2 linked regions of the Tolumonas auensis DSM 9187 genome follow. The protein of the gene in region 2 interacts with the protein of the main gene of each other region in a pairwise test. Links are inferred from orthologs where the notes say so. Each region holds a gene or a part of one and is shown on either strand. Other genes may lie near its edges.

The links.
Region 1: the proteins of frr (region 2) and hpf interact in binary tests that used the Escherichia coli proteins (3 or more experiments, as listed by UniProt). The link is inferred for Tolumonas auensis DSM 9187 from one-to-one orthologs.

What each region holds. Positions count from the first base shown.
Region 1 is NC_012691.1:832,741-843,107, forward strand. Bases 1-2,890 are described here. They hold hpf (ribosome hibernation-promoting factor, HPF/YfiA family), read right to left. Parts: upstream 1,667-2,890; coding sequence 1,334-1,666; downstream 1-1,333. Other genes in these bases: lpoB (penicillin-binding protein activator LpoB), read left to right, coding at 1-449; TOLA_RS03915 (phosphotransferase), read left to right, coding at 446-1,276; TOLA_RS03925 (transglycosylase SLT domain-containing protein), read left to right, coding at 1,995-2,890. In the rest of the region: more of TOLA_RS03925, read left to right, coding at 2,891-3,908; TOLA_RS03930 (NAD-dependent epimerase/dehydratase family protein), read left to right, coding at 3,924-4,736; TOLA_RS03935 (endonuclease/exonuclease/phosphatase family protein), read left to right, coding at 4,733-5,581; TOLA_RS03940 (YgiQ family radical SAM protein), read left to right, coding at 5,694-7,991; TOLA_RS03945 (CvpA family protein), read left to right, coding at 8,126-8,608; purF (amidophosphoribosyltransferase), read left to right, coding at 8,636-10,159; N(2)-fixation sustaining protein CowN, read right to left, coding at 10,196-10,367.
Region 2 is NC_012691.1:2,303,710-2,314,136, forward strand. The notes cover bases 658-3,607. They hold frr (ribosome recycling factor), read right to left. Parts: upstream 2,437-3,607; coding sequence 1,879-2,436; downstream 658-1,878. Other genes in these bases: TOLA_RS10710 (phosphatidate cytidylyltransferase), read right to left, coding at 658-1,011; uppS (polyprenyl diphosphate synthase), read right to left, coding at 1,030-1,809; pyrH (UMP kinase), read right to left, coding at 2,512-3,246; tsf (translation elongation factor Ts), read right to left, coding at 3,314-3,607. In the rest of the region: ispC (1-deoxy-D-xylulose-5-phosphate reductoisomerase), read right to left, coding at 1-155; more of TOLA_RS10710, read right to left, coding at 166-657; more of tsf, read right to left, coding at 3,608-4,192; rpsB (30S ribosomal protein S2), read right to left, coding at 4,290-5,018; map (type I methionyl aminopeptidase), read left to right, coding at 5,329-6,120; bifunctional uridylyltransferase/uridylyl-removing protein GlnD, read left to right, coding at 6,171-8,807; dapD (2,3,4,5-tetrahydropyridine-2,6-dicarboxylate N-succinyltransferase), read left to right, coding at 8,839-9,666; TOLA_RS10755 (LacI family DNA-binding transcriptional regulator), read left to right, coding at 9,848-10,427. UniProt on the Escherichia coli protein: Responsible for the release of ribosomes from messenger RNA at the termination of protein biosynthesis. May increase the efficiency of translation by recycling ribosomes from one round of translation to another.

The sequences.
Region 1 (10,367 bases), 1.5 Mb from region 2 along the record:
CAGCACAACCGCAACAGGTCAAGCCGGTTGATCTGCAGCCGCTGGCCAAACGCACCGCCAAATCGGTGATAAAGCGCAGTGCTGCGTTCGATCTGGGTAAAAAGCCAACCTTATATGTGGATATGCTGCGTAACAGCACGGGGCGTCCACAGGATACTGCAAAAATCACGTCGGTATTACATAAGGAACTGGCCCGTTCCGGTCGTTTTCAGCTGATCCCGCTGGAGAAAAATGCGGCGTATCAGCAATCACTGGATTATCAGCAAAGCGAAGGCTCAATGAACCCTTCTACTGCTGTGCAGTTAGGAAAACAGACCGGGGCTGATCTGATTCTTTACGGCAATGTCAGCCGGATCAAAAAGAGTAATACCTATCAACTGACGACGCATCTGATGGAGCTGAAATCAGGCGAACTGCTGTTTAGTGATAAACAATCTGTACGTAAATGATCACGCCTGCGTTACCGGCACCGTATGATCAGGCAGACGTAACGCTGTTGGGGCAGGGGTTAACCAACAGCGCTTACCGTCTGCAACTTCAGGGTAAACGTTATTTCTGGCGTCAGGGTATCGCGCAGCCTGAAACACTGTTTATCGATCGTCAGCAGGAACGTCAGGCGCTGTCGATCGCGGAAGCCGCGGGATTGCATCCCCAAATTCATTACCACTCCGCTGACGGACAGCAGCTGGTGCTTGCATGGTGTGATGAGCCATCGTGGAGTCCGGCCTGTTTTTCCTCATCTGCCGGCATTTCACTGCTGGGGCAACTGGTCTCCCGGGTGCATGCGTTTCCGGCCAGATTAAAAGTCCTGGATCTCTCAGATTACCTGCAACGTTTCATTAATAGCCTGCCTTCACTCCCGGCAGATTTATGCCGTCATGTCTGCCGTCTGCAAATGATGCTGAAGGCTTTACCGGCAAGACCTCTGGTGCTCTGTCATAACGATATAAATCCGGCCAATCTGCTGGGGACAAAACCCTGGCTGATTGACTGGGAATATGCCGCGATGGGCGATGCTGCCTTTGAACTGGCGGTGATCTGCCGTGCCGGACAGTTTAATGACAGTCAGCGGCACCAGCTGGTGGCGGCTTATCAGTCGGCCGGTGGTGATTGTGACGCTGCGCGGGTTATGCAGATGTTGCCGGTGGTGGACATGGTGAGTCTGTTGTGGTGTGAAAAGATGCTGTTGCTGCGGCCGGATGCACGCTATGAAACGCTACGGCAGGAATTGTATTTGTCTGTACTGGGCAGTCAGGTATCAGACAGTCCGGCGTAGAAAAAGCGGAAACAAAAAGCGCGTCATTAAGACGCGCCTGAGAATAAGGATATAGTATCAGAACATGGCTGTCATAGAATTCTGGCGTTGCACATCTCTGTGGCGACGAGCATCCGGACGATGAATATGTCTGATGATCTGACGTTCCAGTTTTTGCTCTAATGCATTGATTGCCGCGTGCAGATCTTCATGTTCAGCTTCGGCAAATAATTTGCCAAACGGGATCTGAATTTTTGCTTCGATAACGTAACGTTCACCTTCCTTGCCAACATATACATGTGGAGAAATCATCGGTACCTGCATGCGTTCCAGTTTCTCAAACTTGGATACCACATACTCGCGGATGGATGGGGTTACATCAATAATTTTGCTGGTAATTTCGATCAGCATAGTCGCATCCTCCTGCTTTGTTTTCTACAACCCACGAATTAAGAATACTGTTTTGATAAAGTAAATTTGCGACCGGGATCACCTTAATAAAAGAGAGACATTTCAGTATTTATCAATGTGTGATCCCTGTGCGCAACAGGTCATTATGCGAACATTCTATTCGCTTGCGCCGCTCCGGCGGGTTGTCTTATAAACATACAAAGAATGTGTTAGTTGTTGTGCTGAGCGGTAAATTCGCTGTCAGCACCGCCAAGCTGTGTTTATAATTCTCAGGTTACAGCCGGAGTGGTGCTGTCGTCTTGTTATACCCAGAATGGATTGCATTTTCATGAAAACGCGAATAGTTGTGCTATTACTCAGTGGATTGATGGCATTCAATACAGCGGCATCATCTTTATCGTCTCAGCGCGCCCGTTTTATTGCTGTAACGCAACAAATTAAAGACGGTAATTTCAGCTCGATGGCCTCTGCGAAAGATGAGCTGGATGATTATCCTCTGCTACCTTATCTGGATTATTACGCACTCTCATATCAGCCGGACATTAATCGTCTTAATGCGGTTCAGCGGTTTGTTGCGCAATATCCGAAAAGCTATCTGGCCAGTCGTCTGACAGAGCGTTATGCCTATCTGCTGATGCAGAACAATATGTGGCGGGAGTATTTGCAGCTACAACCCGATGAACCGCAATCCATGACACTGCGTTGTGCCTGGCATATGGCGCAATACGAGACCGGAAAAACGGATAAAGCGGTCAGTTTTGCACGCAAAATCTGGTTTTATGGTCATTCCCGTCCGGCAACCTGTGACGGGTTATTCTCGTTGTGGAAGCAGGCTGGCGGTCTGACAGAAAATGATATCTGGAAGCGCATGGTACTGGCTTTCAACGCGGACGATCCTCGTTTAATGAATCATCTGTTGCAACAGATGACCAGCTCTAATGGTATTTATCATGCCAGCAAGCTGATTTCTGTTTACTCGCAACCGGAAAATCTTGAAACCCTGTTGCCGGTTACCAGTGATGACCGAACCCGCAAGATTGCCGGTCTGGCGTTACAACGCTGGGCTGATAAAGATACAGAAGCCGTTCTGGCGCGCTATCTGGCAATTAAAGCCCGTTATCAGTTGAGCGAGGCGGATCTGGTGCCGGTGAAGGCCGAGATTGCCCGGGATATGATGCTGGAGCGGATCAAAACATCCCGTGTGTGGCTGGATAACACCTTGCTGCAGTCACGTGATAATTCATTGCTGGAATTACGTGTTCGTCTTGCACTGGCTGAAATGGACTGGCGCGGTATCAAAAGATGGATCAACCTGATGCCAAGATCCGGACGGGATGATATTCACTGGTCCTACTGGCTGGCCCGTGCTGAACAGCAGTTAGGTAATAAGAGTCATGCCAAAGCGCTGTTCCAGCAGGCCAGCTACGATCGTAGTTATTACGGTTTTATGGCGGCAATTCAGTCCGGCATGCCTATTCGTATCACGGAAGACGTATTGCAGCCGGAATACAAATGGAAAGAAGCCGTGCGTATGTGGCCGGCATTACAGCGTATTGAAGAGCTGATTGCGCTGGATGAAACCGCTATGGCGCGCAGCGAATGGTTATATCTGCTGGATCAGTCAAAATATGACAGCAAACTGCAGTTGGGGCTGGTAGCACAACAACGTGGCTGGGCACATTTAGGTATTCAGGCCAGTATCCGGGCGAAAGCGAAAGATGTACTGGCTTTGCGTTTCCCGACGCCAAAAAAAGCGGTATTCAGTCGTTATGCCAAAGCGCGCGATATGGATGTCAGCTTGCTGTATGCACTGGCACGTCAGGAAAGCGCGATGTATGAGCGGGCACAGTCGCCTGTCGGTGCCTCGGGTCTGATGCAACTGATGCCGGCAACGGCAGCCGATACGGCACAAAAATTAGGTGAAATCCCGCCATCACCGAATGCGCTGACGAATGCTGAAACCAACGTGCGTCTGGGCAGTGCCTATATTAAAGGGCTGCTCGATCAATATGACGGTAACCGGGTGCTGGCTACCGCCGCTTACAATGCCGGACCTGGCAGGGTACGTAAATGGCGCAGAGAAAGTAGTGGTCAGCCGGTAGATCTGTGGGTTGAAAATATTCCGTATAAAGAGACGCGGAATTATGTACAGAACGTTCTGGTGTTTAATGCCATCTATCAGGATCGACTTAACCGACCGGTTAATTTCCTGACAGACAGCGAACGTCGCCTGCGTTACTAACTATCCGGAGCCGGCATGACGACGAACGATATTTCGATTATTGGTCTCGGCTGGCTGGGGTGGCCTCTGGCAAAACACCTGGTGGCTAATGGTTATCAGGTGACCGGTTCTGTCACGACAGCAGCGAAACAACAGCAGCTGATCACAGAGATGCCGGCCATTGATGTGCAATGCTGGCAGGCCGGAGAGCAGGCGCAACTACCGGCGTCATTACTCGCGCCGGTTATGATCATTACCATTCCGCCGGGGAAGCTCAGTCATTACTTTGCGGCACTGCAGATGCTGATTTCTCAGGCCCGGCAAGGTGGTGTCAACCATCTGATTTATATCAGTTCGACATCGGTGTATGGCGGAACGGGGCGCTGTGACGAGTTTTCACCGCTGATGCCGGAAACAGCGCAGGCAGCAACACTGATACAGGTTGAACAACTGGTGCAGAGCGCGGGTTTTCCCTGCTGGCATATTCTGCGGCCATCCGGATTATTTGGCCCGGGTCGTTATCCCGGACGTTTTCTTAGCGGTAAAACACTGGAGAGTGGTGGCCGGGTGGTTAATCTGGTCCATCAATGTGATGTGATTGGCGCCATCATGGCATTACTGACTCATCCCCGCAGTGACATCTTTAATCTGGCGGCGCCTGATCATCCTGCCCGGGCGGTGTTTTATAACCTGGCCTGTCAGTTGGCCGGGTTACCTTTGCCACTGTTCAGTGATATGAGTGATGATGGCAAGCAGATTGATGCCGGCAAAATTGAATCAGTACCGGGTTATCAATATCAGGTTCGTGATCTTCTACAGTGGTTGCAACAAACAACAGCAGGTGAATGATGAGATTCCTTACTTTCTTTAGCGTCATTACGGCTGTGTTATTAAGCGGATGTCTGGAGATCCCGCCGCAGGAAACTCTGTCGACCAATGAAGGAACCCGGCTGGTGGATCATTGTCCGGAGGTGGTACCGGCAATCCGGCAGCAGGGAGGGGATTTAAAAACAACCTTCCGTATCACCAGCTGGAATATGAATAAATTCCAGCGTGCTGGCTGGCAGCAGGAACTGAATGCGTGGGCAAAGCGCAGTGATCTGTTGTTGCTTCAGGAAGCAATGGAACGGCCCGCGCTGCATCAGCTGCTGCAACAATCACATTTTAACTGGCTGCAGTTACAGGCGTTCCGGCTGGAAGGCGAGGCGACCGGTGTGGTGAATGCTGCACCGGCAGCGGCGTTATATAATTGCTCCTTGCGGGAACCTGAACCCGTCAGCCGGCTCCCGAAATCCACGCTGCTGACGCTCTATCCACTGGATGGCAGCAGTTATCCTTTGCTGGTGGTTAATGTTCACGGCGTTAATTTTGAACTGGGAATGGCAGCTTATCGTCGTCAGATGACACGTTTATTCCACCTGGCAAAACGTTATCCGGGACCCACGGTTCTGGCGGGGGATTTTGCGGCCTGGGGTAATAAGCGGAGTCATTATTTGTTACAGCTGGCGCAACAGAGTGGTTTTGACGAAGTGATCCCTGCGCCTGATGTACGGCTGCGGGTACTTTCTGAGCCGGTAGATCATATTTTTTACCGCAAACTGAATTTACAACAGAGCGAAAGCAAGAGCACACACAGCTCTGACCATAATCCGCTGTGGGCCGAATTTTCTGTAGTGAAAAATCCGGTTCGCTGATGCGTTCATAATATCCATCTGCCTGGTATGGTTAAAAAATAACCATCGCCAAGGCAGGCCACACGGGCTATAATCCGCCGCCATTTTTATCAGTGATGTAATACATACTATGATCCAACCAGAAACCTTACTGTTTGATTATCCGAAATATTGGGCTGAATGTTTTGGGCCTGCGCCCTTTCTGCCGATGTCCCGCAGTGAGATGGATCAACTTGGATGGGATAGTTGTGACATCATTATTATCTGTGGTGATGCGTATGTGGATCATCCGAGTTTCGGTATGGCGATCGTCGGCCGTTTTCTGGAAGCGCAGGGTTTCCGTGTCGGTCTGATCTGTCAGCCGGACTGGAACAACAAAAACGATTTCATGAAGCTGGGTAAACCGAACCTGTTTTTCGGCGTGAGTGCCGGCAACATGGATTCGATGATCAACCGCTACACCGCAGATAAAAAATTACGCCACGATGATGCTTATACCCCGAATAATGAAGGCGGGAAGCGTCCGGATCGTGCCACGCTGGTTTATTCTCAGCGTTGTAAAGAAGCCTATAAAGATGTGCCGGTCGTACTCGGGGGGATTGAAGCCTCACTGCGTCGTATCGGCCATTACGATTACTGGTCGGAAACTATCCGCCGCTCGGTGCTGGTGGATGCGAAAGCCGACATTCTGGTATTCGGTAACGGGGAACGTCCGCTGACTGAAATTGCGCATCGCTTTGCCCGTGGTGAAACTATTGCAGAAATGCAGGATATCCGTGGTACAGCGGTGATGCGCAAAGGTCCTCTTCCGGGCTGGAAAGGCGTAGATTCATCCCGTCTGGATCAGATTGGTCATATTGATCCGATCCCGAATCCATATATGGAAGGTGCGCCCTGCGCGACAGATGCTACTGCCGAGCCTGAAACACCGAAAGCGGTGGTCGTGCAGCCAGCGAAACCAAAGCCATGGGAAAAGACCTATGTGCTGTTGCCTTCCTATGAAAAAGTGAAAGCTGACCGGGTGCTGTATGCACACACGTCACGTATTTTACATCATGAAACGAATCCGGGTTGTGCCCGTGCGCTGGTGCAGCAGCACGGCGATAAGACCGTATGGGTGAATCCGCCCGCACTGCCATTGAGCACCGAAGAGATGGACTGGGTCTTTGCCTTGCCATTCCAGCGTGTGCCGCATCCAGCCTATAAAGGCGCGAAGATTCCCGCCTACGACATGATCAAAACCTCGGTTAACATCATGCGCGGTTGCTTTGGCGGCTGTTCTTTCTGTTCGATTACCGAACATGAAGGTCGTCAGATCCAGAGTCGTTCGCATGAGTCGATCCTGACTGAGATTGAAGAGATCCGCGATAAAGTGCCCGGTTTTACTGGTGTCATTTCCGATCTGGGTGGCCCGACCGCGAATATGTATAAACTGCGCTGTAAGAGTCCGCGTGCAGAGGAAACCTGTCGCCGTGCCTCTTGCGTGTTCCCGAGTATTTGCCCGCATATGGATACTGACCATACGCCAACCATTGAGTTGTACCGTAAGGCACGTGATCTGAAAGGTATCAAGAAGATCCTGATTGCATCCGGTGTGCGTTACGATCTGGCGGTGCAGGATCCGCGTTATGTGCGTGAATTGGTGAAACACCATGTCGGTGGTTATCTGAAGATTGCTCCGGAACATACCGAAGAAGGCCCGTTATCCAAGATGATGAAGCCGGGTATGGGCAGCTATTACAAATTTAAAGAGCTGTTTGATAAGTACTCGAAAGAGGCAGGAAAAGAGCAGTTTCTGATCCCGTATTTTATTTCTGCACATCCGGGCACCACCGATGAAGACATGGTGAATCTGGCGCTGTGGCTGAAACAAAATAACTTCCGTCTGGATCAGGTACAGAACTTCTATCCGTCGCCGCTGGCGAATGCGACAACCATGTATTACACCGAACTGGATCCGTTGCATAAGGTGGATTACAAGTCGGAAAAAATGTTCGTCGCTAAAGGTGAGATCCGTCGCCGTTTCCACAAAGCGGTGCTGCGTTATCACGATCCGGCCAACTGGCCGAAATTGCGCGAAGCGTTTCTGGAGCGCGGCTGGGGACACCTGATTGGTAAAGGTCCTGGCTGTCTGGTGCCGGAAGAGAGCAAAACACCGAGCAGACAGCGTAAAGTCGCAACGATGCAGAAAACCGGACAGATCGCGTTAACCCGGCATTTACCGATGGAACAGCAAAAGCGTTCACCGGCAGAAGGCGGAAAGGCCAGGAGTGCGGCGGGTAAGGCACGTCCGGCATCGAATAAAAAACCGGTGCTGGCAAAACCGGACGCCGGAAAACCAGCACATGGCAAACCGTCGGCGAACGGGAAATCTGCTGCAGCCCGGCCTTCGGCTAAACGTCCGCAAACCGGTGGATCACGTACCCGTTAAGGGGCGTCATCTCCCAAACAGGCATTCCTCATGTTGAGGGATGCCTGTCGTCGTGAACAGCCCGTTTTTTTGCAAGCAATGCTATGGCCTCTCTGTTAAAATGCGCGCCAGTTTAGTGGATACTGGGAGTTCATGTGGTCTGGATTGATTATGCAATTCTGGCGGTGATTGGTTTGTCATCCCTGATCAGTCTGATCCGTGGTTTCGTCAAAGAAGCCCTTTCTCTCGTCACCTGGTTTGCCGCATTCTTTGTCGCCAGCCGTTTTTTTGGTGATCTGGCCGTATTCTTCACTTCCGTTTCCGATAGCATGGTTCGTAATGGCATGGCGATAGCCGTGTTGTTTGTTGCAACGCTGGTCGTTGGTGCCATTGTTAACTATGTCGTCAGTGTCTTGGTGAACAAAACCGGTTTATCCGGAACAGATCGGGTTTTAGGTGTCTGTTTCGGTGCAATTCGTGGCGTATTGATTGTTAGTGCGTTGCTGTTTTTTATGGATACTTTCACCAGTGCACACGATGCAATCTGGTGGAAACAATCCATACTTATTCCAGAATTTGGTGTAGTGGTGAACTGGTTCTTTGAGTTCATGAAACACTCATCAAGTTTTATTAAGTGATTATTGGCATTTCGAGGAAGAAAAGAGATGTGTGGTATTGTCGGCATTGTTGGCACAGGTCCTGTCAACCAGGCCTTATATGATTCACTGACGGTGTTACAACACCGCGGGCAGGACGCCGCAGGGATCGTGACTATCAGTGATAACACGTTCAAGCAGCGTAAAGCCAATGGTCTTGTGAAAGATGTGTTCGAGACACGTCACATGCAACGTCTGAAAGGCAATATCGGTATCGGTCATGTGCGCTATCCGACTGCCGGCAGTTCCAGTGCCGCGGAAGCACAACCGTTTTATGTTAACTCCCCGTTCGGTATTGCACTGGCTCACAACGGTAACCTGACCAACGCTAAAGAACTGCGTGATCTGCAAACCAGACAAACCCGCCGTCATATCAATACCACTTCTGACTCCGAAGTTCTGCTGAATACATTCGCTTATGAACTGGATAAAACAGAAGGAACGGATCTCTCTGCTGATGAGATTTTCGCAGCAGTAAGCCGCGTTCATGCACAGATCCGTGGTGCGTATGCGGTGGTTGCGGTCATTATTGGTCATGGTCTGCTGGCATTCCGCGATCCGAATGGTATTCGTCCGCTGGTTTTAGGTCGTCGTAAAGCAGAAGATCGCGCTGATCGCTATGAGTACATGGTAGCTTCAGAAAGTGTTGCTCTGGATGTACAGGGTTTTGAAATCCTGCGTGATGTGGCACCGGGTGAAGCGGTATATATCTCTTCTGCGGGTGAATTGTTTACTCAGCAATGCGCTACAGCCAATCACTGCCCATGTATCTTCGAATACGTTTATTTTGCCCGTCCTGACTCGTTCATCGACAAAGTGTCTGTCTATGCTGCACGTGTGCATATGGGACAGAAACTGGGTGCTAAAATTGCCCGTCAGTGGAAAGATCTGGATATCGATGTGGTTATTCCGATCCCGGAAACATCCTGTGATATCGCACTGGAAATTGCGCAGATCCTGAATAAGCCATACCGTCAGGGTTTTGTGAAAAACCGCTATATCGGCCGTACCTTTATTATGCCGGGTCAGACCCAGCGTAAGAAATCAGTACGTAACAAGCTGAATGCGATCTCTTCTGAATTCAAGGGTAAACGCGTTCTGCTGGTGGATGACTCTATCGTTCGTGGTACCACGTCTGCTCAGATCGTAGATATGGCGCGTGAAGCGGGTGCCGAGAAAGTTTACTTCGCCTCAGCAGCACCGGAAATTCGTTTCCCGAACGTCTACGGTATCGATATGCCAGTAGCCAGCGAACTGATTGCTTATGGTCGCGAAGTTGATGAAATCTGTCAGCTGATCCGTGCCGATGGCCTGATTTTCCAGGATCTGAACGATCTTGAAGCGGCTGTTCGTGAATGTAACCCGGAAATCAAACAATTTGAAACCTCCGTATTTAATGGCAAATACATTACCGGCGATATCAATGATGATTACCTGGCGTTCCTGAATAACCTGCGGAATGACGATGCCAAAGCCGATCGGGAGTGGAGTGAAGCCACCGCCGATTTAGAGCTGTATAACGGCGAAAATTGATGAGTAAACAGAGCCCCGTAAAGGGGCTCTGTTATTTCAGCAACACTCTATTTCGACAACATCCAGCAGTGCCAGCGCTTCACTGTCTTCATATAATTCAAACAATTCCCGGATCTGATTCAGATTGCTGTGGATTAGAAACAGATCATCCGGTTTCGGACCATTCCCGCCTTCTGCCTTTTTCCTGAAATAGTCCCAGAACTTATTG
Region 2 (10,427 bases):
GAAGGATGAAACTCCAGACAATCTGACATCATCTGGGCAACACCCTGATTCGCCGTCAACGCGGTTACCGCAAACCGATCCGGATGTCGTCGTACGATATCCAGTGTACTGCGACCTATCGACCCAGTAGATCCGAGGATGGTCAGATACTGCATGCTATAAACCTTAACTAATTAACAGATAACTTACGACAAACACGGGCAAAGCAGCAGTCAGACTGTCAATCCGATCTAAAACACCACCATGTCCGGGTAATAATGATCCTGAATCTTTGATACCAGCAACCCGTTTAAACAAACTTTCAGTCAAATCACCCAGAACCGATGCCAGCACCGCCAGCATTGAACTGATGATAATCGCAACGCTCTGTTTCACGGAACTATGAACATTGATGGTTACGATTACCGCCAGCAAGGTTGCAGCCCCCACCCCGCCAAGTAATCCTTCAATGGTTTTATTCGGGCTAACTGCGGGTAATAATTTACGGGAGCCGAACGCACGGCCTGTGAAATAAGCACCGGTATCCGCGACCCAGACTAAAGACATCACGAATAATAAAACCCAGCTACCGGCGCCAGGATCATGGTGAAATGGATATCCGCGCAGCACCAGAAGTGACCAGAAAAAAGGCAACAACGTACATAAACCGAATAACCATTGTATCCATTTGCGTTTTTGCCACCAGGCTTCATGTCCGGGATATCGCATGATCATCGCCAGCGCGCCTACCCACCAGACAATGGCAGTCAGCAATATGCCCCAGATCAGTGGCTGAAGCTGGCCATTCAGGATGAATTGCAAAGGAGCAAAATAATAACTCGCGATCAGTATAACGGTATACGTAACAGCAAAAAGCGTCGCCAACTCTGGGGAAGCAAAACGCCCCCATTCCCGGCCAGCCAGAAAAAACAACAATGTGGCCAGGAGTGAAAAATACTCAACCGGAAGATAAAACAGCCAGCCAATTGCCAGCGGGATTAAAATTAAGGCCGTTATAATTCTTTGTTTCAACTAAAGATATCCCTTTTATTATACGTTTTTGGCTGATGACACCAGCCATTCCTTTATTTGATCGCCAGTACAACCAAAACGGCGTTCACGGGAAACGAACGAAGCAATGGCTTCCATAAATTGATCTTCACCAAAATCCGGCCAGAGCACAGGGGTGAAAAATAGTTCGGCATAAGCTATCTGCCAAAGTAAAAAATTACTAATCCGATGGTCACCACCTGTCCGGATTAACAGGTCAACATCAGGAATATCTGCCATAGAAAGATGCTGAGACAATAATGATTCATCAATTTGTTCCGGGAGCAGACCACCCTGAGCAACTTTTTCAGCGATCTGCTGACATGCCTGAACAATATCCCATTGCCCGCCATAATTGGCCGCTATGTTAAGCGTCATACCCGTGTTATTTGCTGTCAGCGCTTCTGCATCATGAATTTTCTTTTGCAGCCGCTCACTGAAGCCATGGATATTACCTATTACACGCAGACGGATATTACCATCATGTAATTTACGAACTTCGCGCCCCAGCACAAACATAAACAATTCCATCAGAGCCGATACTTCAGACTCAGGACGGCGCCAGTTTTCGCTGGAAAAAGCAAATAGTGTCAGTGCCTTTATTCCCATACGGGAAGCAATAGAAACAACCTGACGAACGGAGGCTACACCGGCTTTATGGCCTGCAACACGAATTTTCCCCCGTTGTTGCGCCCAACGTCCATTACCATCCATGATAATAGCGACATGCTTCGGCATAGATTGATTAGCAATCTCCGAGATGGCATCCGGTAATGTCATGATTCCTCCATATAAAAAAGGCGCCATGCAGCGTGCTGCACGGCGCCCGTACTATACCTGATTAGCTGCTTAGATTTCCATTAGCTCTTTTTCTTTAGCGGCTAACAAGTCATCAACCAGTTTCACAAAGCTGTCAGTCAGCTTCTGAATCTCTTCCTGAGCACGACGATCATCGTCTTCAGAGATGTCTTTATCTTTCAACAGTGCTTTCAGATCAGCATTGCAGTCGCGACGAACATTTCGCACCGAAACACGGGCTTGCTCTGCTTCTGCTCGTACTAATTTGATCAGGTCTTTACGACGTTCTTCAGTCAACGCAGGCAATGGCACACGAATAGTCGTACCTGCTGATGATGGGTTTAACCCCAGATCAGAAGTCATAATTGCTTTTTCAACCGCCTGAATCATAGAACGGTCAAAAACGGAAACTGCCAGGGTACGTGAATCTTCAGCAACCACGTTGGCTACCTGACGCAATGGAGTCGCAGAACCATAATATTCAACCATGATCCCATCCAGTAATGCCGGTTGTGCACGACCAGTACGGATTTTTGACATATGAGACTTAAGTGAATCAACACTTTTAGTCATGCGATCTTTTGCATCAGTTTTAATTTCATTGATCACAATCTGTATCCTTTTTCGCTTGATTTGGCAGACGCATCATATTAAAGACTTTATAGAGCCAAAACGAAAGTCTGATTATTTATTTTTGTGATGGATCAAAGTGCCTTCGCGTTCACCCATGATCACCCGACGCAGTGCACCTGGTTTATTCATGTTGAATACACGGATAGGCAGATTATGGTCACGAGCCAGAGTAAATGCCGCCAGATCCATAATTTTCAATTCTTTGTCCAGAACTTCGTTGTAATCCAGTTCTGAATACAGTTCCGCATCAGGGAATTTCACCGGGTCAGCAGAGAATACGCCATCTACTTTGGTGGCTTTTAATACAACTTCCGCTTCAATCTCAATGCCACGCAGACAAGCAGCAGAGTCGGTAGTAAAGAATGGGTTACCTGTACCGGCAGCGAAAATTACAACACGTCCGTTACGCAACAGACTGATGGCTTCTGCCCAGTTGTAATCGTTACAGATACCTTGCAGATTGATAGCTGACATCAAACGGGCATTTACATAGGCGCGGTGCAGTGCATCACGCATTGCCAGACCATTCATCACGGTCGCCAGCATACCCATGTGATCACCTACTACGCGGTTCATACCGGCTTTTGCCAGACCAGCACCACGGAACAGGTTACCGCCACCAATAACGAGACCAACTTCGACGCCCAGTTCGATCAATTCCTTGATTTCCTGCGCCATACGATCCAGTACAGCAGGGTCAATACCAAAACCTTCAGCGCCTTGCAGGGCTTCGCCACTTAGTTTCAGTAGAACACGTTTATATGCAGTTTTCGGATGAGTGCTCATTGCTCTATTTCCCGCTCATAGAAAGACCGCGACATATGTCGCGGTCTGTATTTAGCCGATGGTTCGATTAACCTTTCATGGCAGCAATTTGTGCCTGAACTTCAGCAGCGAAATCAGTTTCCTGTTTTTCGATACCTTCACCTACTTCGAAACGGATAAAGTCCTGAACATCAGCACCTTTCTGTTTCAGCAGATCAGCAACGATCACGGAAGGATCTTTAACGAATGGCTGACCAGTCAGAGAAATGTCACCGGTGAATTTCTTCATACGGCCTTCAACCATTTTCTCTGCGATTTCTTTTGGCTTGCCAGAGTTAATCGCGATATCAACCTGGATTTCACGTTCTTTAGCAACAACTTCTGCAGAAACGTCTTCAGGTTTAACGAATTGTGGGCTGTTAGCAGCAACGTGCATAGCCAGATCTTTAGCCAGATCAGCATCACCACCAACCAGTTTGGTGATAACACCAATGCGGGAACCGTGGATATAAGTAGCCAGGTTGTCGCCTTCTGCGATGACGATGCGACGCAGGTTCATGTTTTCGCCGATCTTAGCAATCAGGTTGTTCAGAGTAACCTGAACAGATTCGCCATTACCGAAGTCTGTATTTTTCAGAACTTCCAGATCAGCGATTTTGTCTGCCAGTGCGATTTCAGCTACTTTTTCGCCCAGAGCACGGAAGCTTGCATCTTTAGCTACGAAGTCAGTTTCGCAGTTCAGTTCGAGCATAACTGCTACATTGCCAGCTGAACGGGCAATGATGATACCTTCAGCTGCGATACGGCCTGCTTTTTTAGCCGCTTTCGCCTGACCAGATTTACGCATGTTTTCGATGGCCAGTTCAATATCGCCATTCGCTTCGGTCAGCGCTTTTTTACAATCCATCATACCTGCGGCAGTACGTTCACGCAGTTCTTTAACCATTGCAGCAGTAATATCTGCCATGTCATCCATCCTCAAATTAGGTAAATGCCAGTTACAGCAAAAAGGGGCCACAGGGGCCCCTCAAACCTGTACGATTCGTGTCAGGGCCTAACTAAAATTAGTTAGCTTCAACAAAACCGTCTTGTTCAGCCTGAACAACGATATCTAATTCACGTGCAGTTTTGATTGAATCAGCAGCAGCGTTCAGATACAGCTGTACAGCACGGATCGCGTCATCGTTACCTGGAATGATGTAATCCACGCCATCTGGGTTTGAGTTGGTATCAACGATAGATACAACTGGGATACCCAGGTTGTTAGCTTCTTTAATAGCAATATGTTCGTGATCAGCGTCGATTACGAACAGAACATCAGGCAGGCCGCCCATGTCTTTGATACCGCCCAGGCTCTTCTCCAGCTTTTCCATTTCACGAGTACGCATCAGCGCTTCTTTCTTGGTCAGCTTTTCGAAGGTACCGTCTAGTGACTGAGCTTCCAGATCTTTCAGACGTTTGATTGACTGACGAACAGTTTTCCAGTTAGTCAGCATACCGCCTAACCAACGGTGGTTCACATAGAACTGCTCGCAGTTAGCTGCGGCTTCTTTAACGGCTTCGGTTGCGGCACGTTTAGTACCAACAAACAGAATTTTGCCTTTTTTAGAAGCAACGCTGGACAGGTAGTTCAGCGCGTCATCAAACATTGGAACAGTTTTTTCCAGGTTGATGATATGTACATTGTTACGGGCACCGAAGATGAACGGCTTCATTTTTGGGTTCCAGAAACGAGTCTGGTGACCGAAGTGAACACCTGCCTGCAACATGTCGCGCATAGAAACTTTAGCCATTTTATTCCTCTTTGGGGTTGGGCCTCCACACATCCCTCACTCCGACCATGTAGGCACCCCGGAGCGGGTTATAGATGTGTGTGTGGTATTTAAGATTAATTGATGAAATCGGAGAGCTCTCCGTTCGGGCGGCTTTATACCATAAAGGCGCTTGCGGCGCCACTTTAAATAGGTAAAACCATGCGTTTTAGCATGAACAATAAAGGAACATTGCTGTTGTTGAGACTAGCACTCATTTTCTATTGTCTATAAAATCGGTGAAACATTATACCTGTCGATCGGTTACAGGTTTTCAGTTCAGAGAAATATTATGTCCATCATTATTAAAACCGCGGAAGAAATCGAAAAAATGCGTGTGGCCTGCCGGCTGGCGGCAGAAGTACTGGAGATGATCGCTCCGTATATGAAAGCCGGTATCACCACTGAAGAACTGGATAATATCTGCCACGATTATATTGTGAATGTGCAGAAAGCCATTCCGGCACCGCTGAATTATCACGGTTTTCCTAAATCAACCTGCATTTCAATCAACCATGTGGTCTGCCATGGCATCCCCTCTCCGGATAAAAAGCTGAAAGAGGGCGACATTGTGAATATGGACATCACAGTGATCAAAGATGGCTATCATGGTGATACGTCACAGATGTTTATCATTGGTAAAGGCAGCATCATGGCAGAACGTTTGTGCCGTGTAGCGCTGGAATGTCTCTATCTAGCCATCAAAATGGTCAAACCTGGTGCGCGCCTGGGTGATTTTGGTGCGGCGATCCAAAAACACGCTGAAGGACATGGCTATTCCGTCGTACGTGAATATTGCGGGCATGGCATTGGTAAAGGTTTTCATGAAGAACCACAGGTTCTGCACTATGGTAAAGCCGGTACAGGCGCCGTCATCAAGGCTGGCATGTGTTTCACCATTGAGCCAATGATTAATGCAGGCAAACCGCAATGCAGCGTTTTAAAAGATGACTGGACTGTCGTTACCAAGGATCGCAGCTTATCCGCCCAGTGGGAACATACTTTGCTTGTTACCGAAGATGGATGTGAGGTCCTGACTTTACGTAAAGATGAAGCACTGGAGCGCGTATTGCACCATAGCTGATTTATCCCCGGCTCCGCAGTGAAGCGGAGCCTAACCCTTTGGAATTGCTTATGCTTCCGGAACAACTGAACCCAGATGCCATACCCGACGAACAACTGACCATCCCCCGCTGTAAAGAACTGTTATCCCTCCTTCAAGCCTGGTTACAGGAACAATTTGAAGCGCAGGAAGATGTTCTGACGCTGGTCGCGGCCCGTTCTGAATTTACTGATCTTCTTCTGTCCCGCCTGTGGCAAAAATTCGGTCTGGATCACCACGCATCTCTGGCATTAATTGCCGTGGGTGGTTATGGTCGCGGCGAGTTACATCCCCATTCCGACATCGATATTCTGGTATTAAGTCAAAAGAACATCACGCCTGCACAGGGTGAATCCATCAGCCAGTTTTTAACGTTGTTGTGGGATTTACGTCTGGATATCGGCCATGCGGTACGAACGCTGAAAGAGTGTATTCAGCAAGGGAAAGAAGACATTACCGTCGCAACTAACCTGCTGGAAAGTCGCCTTATTTGCGGTTCAGTTCCGACATTCGAAGCACTGCAGGAATCCATACAGCCACCTAAATTCTGGCCAAGTGATGCCTTTTTCCGGGCCAAGCGCGAAGAGCAGATGTTGCGGCACCAGCAATTTCAGGATACGGCTTTTCTGCTGGAACCGGATGTAAAAAGCAATCCGGGTGGTTTGCGTGACATTCAGATCATTACCTGGATTGCCCGTCGTCAGTATGGCGCAATGTCGTTACAGGAAATGACCAGCTTTGGCTTTCTGAACAAAGCGGAATATCTGGAGTTACAGGATTGTCAGAATTTTCTGTGGCGGGTGCGTTTCGCATTGCATCTGGCGATTCAGAAAAATGATAACCGGCTGCTGTTTGATCGGCAGCGGGTGGTAGCCAGAATGCTGGGCTATCCGGGTGAAGGTAATGCACCGGTTGAACAAATGATGAAACGCTTCTTTCAGACAGTGCGTCATATCACTGAGCTGAATGAAATGCTGTTACAGTTGTTCGATGAAGCGATCCTGGGGAATGAGTCAACTAAAACCAGACTGCTGAATGAAAACTTCATCGTGCGCGGTACACATATTGATGTGCTGGAACCGGCAGTTTTCATAAATTCACCGCATACAATGCTCGAGCTGTTTTATCAGATCGCTGAAAATCCGGAAATCACCGGCATCTATTCTTCCTGCCTGCGTGCGTTGCGCGATGCCCGCCGGAGTCTGATCATCCCCCTGCAGGATCTGCCGGAATGCCGCGAGCGCTTTATGGCTATTTTGCGCCATCCCCGCGGAATATCGCTGCCTTTCACTCTGATGCATGAACACGGGATCCTCGCGGCTTATTTACCCCAGTGGAATCAGATTGTCGGGCAGATGCAATTTGACATGTTCCATGCTTATACGGTGGATGAACATACCCACCGTTTGCTGAAAAATATTTATCGCTTCCAGCAGACTGAACGCGCCAAGTTGCACCCTTTGTTTTTCGAGACTTACAACCGTCTGAATAAACCGGAACTATTGTTTATTGCCGCACTGTTCCACGATATAGGCAAAGGGCGTGGTGGCGACCACTCTGAATTAGGTGCAAGCGATGCACGCAATTTCTGCGATCTGCATGGGCTGGATCGTTACGAAGGGCGTCTGGTCGCCTGGCTGGTTAAAAACCATCTGTTGTTCTCCGTAACCGCACAGCGCCGCGATATTTATGATCCGGATGTCATCACCGAATTCGCCCGTGCAGTCCGGGATGAAGAACATCTGGGATATCTTTACTGCCTGACCGTGGCAGATATCTGTGCGACCAACGATTCATTATGGAATGACTGGAAAGGCACGCTGCTGAAAGAACTCTTTTTTGCCACTCAGCGGGCATTGCGACAAGGATTGGAAAGTCCGCCGGATATGCGCCTGCGTATCCGTGAAAATCAGCGCCAGGCCATGTTGATCCTGAAAATTCAGGGTTATAACGAATCAGAAGTGAATCTGCTCTGGCAACAATTTAAAGCGGATTATTTCATGCGTCACGGCCCGGAACAGATTGCATGGCATACCCGGCATATACAGGATCATGTCCGGGACGGAAAAAATACACCGCTGGTGGTATTTGGTAATCACAAAACCCGTGGTGGTAGTGAAATATTCCTTTACTGCCATGATATGCCTAATTTGTTTGCCACCGTGGCAGCAATTCTGGATCACAAGAATCTGAACATTCACGATGCCCAGATTATGACGTCCAAAGAAGGCTTCGCCATGGATACCTTTGTCGTGATGGAACCTAACGGTGATCCGGTCGTAACCGATCGTGTACCGATGATTATTCAGTCTCTGGCGCAGGCATTAAGTCGTCCGGGCTATGCTTTGCCACCATCTCGTCCATTATCGCGTCGTCACCGTCAGTTCCAGGTACCGACCCGGGTAACCTATTTACCGGTTAAAGGTGATCATAAGTACAGTCTGATAGAACTGGTGGCGCTGGACAGTCCGGGTGTACTGGCTCGTATCGGTTCAGTATTCCAGGAATGTGAACTGGAAGTGCATGCGGCCAAAATCACGACTATCGGGGAACGTGTCGAGGACTTTTTCAGCCTGTCACGCAATGATGGTTTGCCATTAGCGGATGATGATAAGAAAAAGCTGGAAGAAAAACTGATAGAAAAACTAAATCCATCCGACGAAATGTGATAAAAAGAACCGTTTTTTTAGGGAGAGAAACATGTCTGATTTACAACATATCATTGACGACGCATTCGAGCGTCGCGATAGCATTACTCCAAACAGCGTCGATCCGATTGTTCGTGAAGCGGTGCTGCAAACTATCGACATGCTGGACGCAGGTCAGATCCGCGTAGCAGAAAAAATCGCCGGAGAATGGGTGGTGCATCAATGGGTGAAGAAGGCAGTTTTGCTGTACTTCCGCATCAATGATAACGCTGTACTGCAAGGTGCCGGCACTCAGTATTACGACAAAGTTCCGTTGAAATTTGCTGACTACACGCCAGAACGTTTCAAACAGGAATCGATCCGTGTTGTTCCACCAGCAACCGTACGTAAAGGTTCTTTCATTGCCCGTAACGCAGTGCTGCTGCCATCATACGTCAACATTGGCGCATATGTTGGTGAAGGTTCTATGGTTGATACCTGGGCAACCGTTGGTTCTTGCGCTCAGATCGGTGCGAATGTGCATCTGTCTGGTGGCGTTGGTATCGGTGGTGTTCTTGAACCACTGCAGGCTGGCCCGACTATCATTGAAGACAACTGCTTCATCGGTGCCCGTTCTGAAGTCGTTGAAGGCGTGATTGTAGGTGAAGGCTCTGTAATTTCCATGGGCGTATTCATCGGTCAGTCTACCCGTATTTATGATCGTGAAACCGGCGAAATCCACTACGGTCGAGTACCACCAGGATCTGTGGTTGTTTCCGGTTCACTGCCATCCAAATGTGGTAAATACAGCCTGTATGCCGCTGTAATCGTGAAGAAAGTTGACGCCAAAACCCGTTCCAAGGTTGGTATCAACGCTCTGCTGCGTAGCATCGACGACTAATTTCGTCTGTTTTCGCTGGTTATTTTGCATAACGCCCCTGTATATGGGGCGTTATTTTTTGGTGCCAGCTCACAGAGTTAAACAGAGTTTTGTGTCAGCTGTAACCGTTCTCTGGAAAAGAAAATATATATCCCATACAGTAATAAGTTCGGGTTATATCCTCTTTTTGTTGTAGAGAATTATGTCACTGAAAGCTATTGCTCAGGAATTAGGTATTTCGATCACCACAGTCAGCCGTGGTCTCAACGGCTATAGTGATGTTGCGGAACACACGCGTCAGCTGATCATGGCAGCAGCCGAAGCACGGGGTTATTTACCGAATGCCTCAGCCCGTCGTTTGAAAACCGGCAGAACCGATGCGGTTGGCCTGGTTTATCCGATGGTTACCGCCGCACTGTATGATCCGAATCTGCTGGATATTGTCGCCAGTATCACCAGTGCCTTTGCGGATTTTAATATTGATATCGTCATGGTATCGGATCAGGAACATCACGGGCATTCCCCCTACGTTAGTCTGATAGAAAGTGGCCGGGTCGATGCGCTGATCGTCATGGACGTGTTAGACGAAGATCCCCGTATCAATTATCTGCAATCACGCGGCCATAAATTCCTCTCCTTCGGTCGTTGCAACACCAGCAAGCCATATGCCTGGATTGACTTTGACTGCGAAGCCGGAAGCCGCCACGCTGTGCGTTATTTATTAGAAAGAGGACATCAGCAAATAGCTTTTCTGGGTGGTAATGATCAACGGGCATTCGTCA